Regions from separate parts of the Paenibacillus sp. FSL P2-0089 genome, predicted to be linked through region 1. Evidence: a T-box and tRNA genes for the amino acid it is inferred to sense, from the RefSeq annotation. Region 1 holds a T-box; the other holds one or more tRNA genes.
The links. The T-box of region 1 lies ahead of metG (methionine--tRNA ligase). A T-box ahead of a tRNA ligase gene usually reads a tRNA of that ligase, here a tRNA-Met.
Positions count from the first base shown of each region.

Region 2: it encodes a tRNA-Met, which carries the amino acid that the T-box ahead of metG (methionine--tRNA ligase) is inferred to sense. The anticodon was not compared.

Region 1 covers NZ_CP152006.1:2,901,328-2,903,788, forward strand. Annotated here, with positions in the region: gene metG (methionine--tRNA ligase) at 1-1,272, opposite strand, end outside; T-box leader at 1,322-1,591, opposite strand; gene NST69_RS11800 (site-2 protease family protein) at 1,774-2,461, shown strand, end outside.
Region 2 covers NZ_CP152006.1:5,320,116-5,322,576, forward strand. Annotated here, with positions in the region: gene NST69_RS22260 (DUF6199 family natural product biosynthesis protein) at 224-424, shown strand; tRNA gene NST69_RS22265 (tRNA-Ile) at 1,022-1,095, opposite strand; tRNA gene NST69_RS22270 (tRNA-Met) at 1,145-1,218, opposite strand; gene NST69_RS22275 (hypothetical protein) at 1,304-1,468, opposite strand; gene pyrE (orotate phosphoribosyltransferase) at 2,188-2,461, opposite strand, start outside.

The DNA of each region.
Region 1 (2,461 bases):
ACTGCTAACCCATGCTTCATCCAAGACTCCATCTGGAACTCTACCGTTCCAGAACTTATTCACGAATACGAGGCTGCGGTTGACGAAATTGCCGAATGCGCCCAGCAGCTCGCTGTTATGGCTGTAGATGAACTCTCTCCAGGAGAAGTCGGCATCCCGCTTCTCGGGACCGTTCGCAGTCAGGAAATAACGGACCGAGTCCGGGTCATACCGGCTGAGAATATCCGGCACCCAGACCGCCCAGTTGCGGCTGGTGGAGAATTTCTGCCCTTCCAGGGTCAGATATTCAGAAGAGAAGATCCGGTCCGGCAGATGCAGTTCCTCAGCTCCAAGCAGGATAGCAGGCCAGATCAGGCTGTGAAAAGGAATATTATCCTTCCCATGCACATAGTAAGCGGTTATAGGCGGCTGCCCATCGTTATCTTGTGCGGACCCTACAGACCAGAAATCCTCCCAGCGGCCCCCCGTCTCGGCGGCCCATTGCTTGCTGGCCGACAGATAACCGCTGACCGCTTCGATCCAGACATAGATTTTTTTGTCTGCGAAGCCTGGGGTGGGGACATCCACGCCCCAGTCCAGATCGCGTGTTGCTGCGCGGTCCTGCAGGCCTTCCTGCAGATATCTGCGGGTTAGACGGACGGCATTGTCTCTCCAGCCCTGCGCGGAATCAGCATATTCTGTGAGTGCTTGCTGGAAGCTGGACAGCGACAGATAGTAATGCTGAGTAGAGCGCAGCACAGGCGTAGAGCCGCAGAGGGCGCATGTGCGCTCCAGCAGATCCACCGGATCGAGAATCGTTGAACAGTAATCGCATTGGTCTCCCCGGGCCTGCTGTCCGCATACCGGGCAGAGGCCATGAACATAACGGTCCGGCAAGAAGCGCTGGTCCTGCTCACAATAACACTGGAGACCGGGTTTCTGGTACAGATACCCGTGATCCAGCAGCTTAAGGAACAGCTCCTGCACCGTATTGTGGTGATGTGCCTGATCGGTCCGGGTATACAAGTCATAAGTGAAGCCCAAGGCGCGGAAGCAAGCGGCGAACTCCTCATGATACCGGCTGGCGAATTCACCCGGGGCTACACCCTCCTGCGCCGCCTGTACAGCAACGGGGGTACCGTGACAATCACTGCCGGATACATAGAGCACAGCATCACCTTTAGCACGGTGGTAGCGGGCCAGAATATCTCCCGGAAGAATGCTGGCGAGTCTGCCCAGATGCAGGGAGCCGTTGGCATAAGGCCAAGCCCCTCCAATAAAAATGTTAGTCATATTTCTCTCCTCCTCAAATGATGTGAACGCAAAAAAGGCACTCATCCCCTAAAGGGACGAGAGCCTGTGCTCACGTGTTACCACCCAAATTCATCAATGCCTCGCAGCATCCACCTCTTCAGGTACGTCCGCAGATTAAAGCGGGTATACCCTAGCATGGTAACGGATGCGGGTTCCGGCGCAGCCTACGTCCCGGCGATGCGGGCTTCGATGCGCAGCTCTGAGACCATATTCCCGAGGGTTTTCTTTGCTCCTTTTCAGCATCCGGAGCTCTCTGTGGAAGAATTGCCAGGGTACTCTTTCTCTTCGCAGCTATTGTGGTTATCCTAATTACTGGATATCATATACGCAGGCCGGGAGATTTGTCAACACCGTAAGTCTATTTGCAATCCACTGCACTCCTGTGCGACAGTAGAGAGTAAGGGCTAACGGGAAGCAGAGGAGTGCCTGATCCTGGCCTGGAATTGAAGCGACACAGTGATCAAAAGGAGATTGAGACTATTGCAGGAAAACAAACAGGAGAAAAAAAGCTCGGGGGCATGGGGGTGGCTGGGCAGTGGGGCAGTACTGCTGCTGCTCAAGGGAAAAGCCATTATCTCTCTGCTTAAGCTGGGGAAAATCGCAGGTCCGCTGATCTCCATGATGGTATCCATCTGGGCTTATGCCCTGATCTCGCCATGGCAGTTCGCGGTGGGCTTCGTTGCCTTAATGTTCGTTCACGAGATCGGCCATGTGATCGCTGCCAAGCGGATTGGGCTGCCGGTGAGCGCGCCTCTATTTATTCCGTTTATGGGTGCACTCATTACGATGAAGCGGCAGCCGCTGGATGCCAGACAGGAAGCTTATGTAGCTTTTGGCGGCCCTATACTCGGGAGTATTGGTGCGGTTGTAGTATTCGGAGCGGCTTATTATTATCATAGTCCTTTGTTATACTCGCTGGCATACGTCGGGTTCTTGCTTAACTTGATTAACCTGCTGCCGATCCATCCGCTGGACGGGGGCAGAATTGCCACGGCGGTTACACGCTGGTTATGGCTGGTCGGGCTTATTGGAGGATTAGCTGTAATTATCTATCTGAAATCTATCTTATTTGGCGTAATCTGGGTAATGTTCGCTTATGATATGTATAAGAAGTACATCAGCCGGCGGACGAAGAATCAGATGCATACTGTGCTCAAAAGCTTCCTGA
Region 2 (2,461 bases), 2.4 Mb from region 1:
TACGCCCTTGAATACATCACAAAGTCCCACACCAAATTTTATTATTTTTCGTATTTTAGGATTGGACAACTGATACTTCCCTGTCAGATCCGAATTTCTAATTCGGGTCTGTTTTTTGGTTATTCTCCTTCAAACTCATGCTACATCAATTAAGCTGACGTTATAAAAGATGTGCAACTTCAGATGCACAATTCACGTAAAACTGATAAAGGAGTTGGTAAAAATGGTTGTCTTTGCTATTCTATTTGTACTGATTGCAATCCTGAATATCTTCTTCCCGGCCATGGGCTGGTATATGCGTTATGGTTGGATGGTAAAGGGCGATTCCGAACCAAGTGAGGCTTATCTCATGATGAGCAGAATAAGCAGCGTTATTGTACTTATAATCTTTTTCTTGTTCTTCTTACCTTCGATGTTTGGTTAGGGATAACAATAAAACAGGAGCTGCTGGCGCTTCCCTGCCAACCACTCCTGTTTTTATTTTCTTTTAAAGCTTTTCGCCCTGTTAAGGAATAGCAATGAGCGCATGGGGAAGGCCAGACGATTGACGGTACATTAATATTTTCAAGGGTTCCGTGGATAACTATAAAATAATGTATGGGAAAGGTAAAATAATGAAAAATACTACTAAATCGTTTGTTTACATATGTTGGTTCGGGGCGCTTGCTATAAATATTCGGTTGTTAATAAGATCATTTTCAAACAATGAGCCTGTATTCTCTAATATAGTAGGTGTTGCTTTATTGGTAATTGCTATTATTAGCTTACATTTCAGTGAGAAAGCTAAAGAACAAAAGAATGGAAGTAACAAGTAATAAAATTAAACCCTAAGAAATCAGAACATATTTATTGAGTATTTGAAAAAGCTATAAAATAAAACTCGCCGGGCTTAATGCCAGACGGATTTATTATTTGTACAGGCTCAATCATGGTAAAACTTCTATAATATATTTGTTACCATGGAATACAGCAGCCGATGCATATTAAAAACCCCCTTGCTAGGCAAGGGGGTTAAGTGAAGTGGGCCCTACAGGACTCGAACCTGTGACCAATCGGTTATGAGCCGACCGCTCTAACCAACTGAGCTAAGGGCCCGGACTAGGATATCCGTATTATACAAGTGCTGTCCGGTGTAATAAGGTAATTGCGGGGGCAGGATTTGAACCTGCGGCCTTCGGGTTATGAGCCCGACGAGCTACCGGGCTGCTCCACCCCGCGTCAGTTAATAATTATTTAAACAGCGACAATAGATAATATACAATATAGCCATGGATAAAGTCAAGGATGATTTTGGTTTTTCTGGCTAAGGCAGAAAACGAACTCCATAACGGCCCTTGCGCGAACGGTATATTTCGACAAAACGCGGATCATGATACCCATAGATCCAGCCGTCCTGCTCCAGTCTTTTGGCAAGGCAGCCCGCTTGAAATCTGGTCCTGAACAACTTGGCAAAATAGATCCAATTCATGATACCCTCTTCTCCTTCATCGCAATAATATATGTCCCGGTGCTATTTATCATGCCCAGTTTTGCAAGAAAATTAGAGGATTGCTCAGCGGAGCGGATGGCAATTTCTGCCCGTATGCTTAGGTATCTGGTTGAAGGATAATGCTGGGATGGAGCAGATTACTGGGGGTATGGAGTAGAACAAATGAGTTGAGAACAGGGCGGTGGGCAATGTAGCGAATGTGGTGAGAGTAGCGGTCACATTCCGCAGTGGAACAAGTCCATGGTGAGAATTTAGTTAATAACGCTCGGATATTGGAGTATGCAGCTAATTGGGGGCTGTGGAGATAATGAGCCGTTGAGGGAAACAGTTGGATTTTATACACTTGCTTGGGAGGAAATCGCCTCTTCAAAGGAAATAAGTGGATTTAGGTCATCTAATTCTAGGGGTATCTGCGTTACTATCCATATCGGGCCTGAACAAGTGTATTTTTTCCAACTAAAGTCTCCAGAAGTGTGCTGAGCCATTGAATAGATGCTGTTTTTCCACTTCTTTTCCCTAAGAGCCCAAAAACTAATTAAAGCATTAAAAAAGAAGCCCCATCCCCCTGCAAAGGGGACAAAGCTTCTTCTATGCATTCTATACGCTCTACGCTCTACGCTCTACGTTTACGCTTTATGTTTACGCTCTACGTACTCTTTACGTACCCTCTACTCATTTCCTGCGCCTTCTCCTAGCCCCTACACGCCGAAGGCGGCAGGGTCCTTGCGCCAGGATTGCAGCAGCGTTACATCGCTCTCAGCAATCTTGCCTTGAGCCAGCGCTACATCGATGAGCGTGCTGTAGTTGGACAGGCTCTGGAGCGGAAGCTCCGCCGCAGCGAAGGCTTCTACGGCACGGTCAAGCTCGTAGCTGAAGATGGCCAGGACGGCCAGCGGGAGCCCGCCTGCTTCCTGTACGGCCTGCGCGGCTTTGATGGAGCTGCCGCCAGTGGAGATCAGGTCCTCGATCACG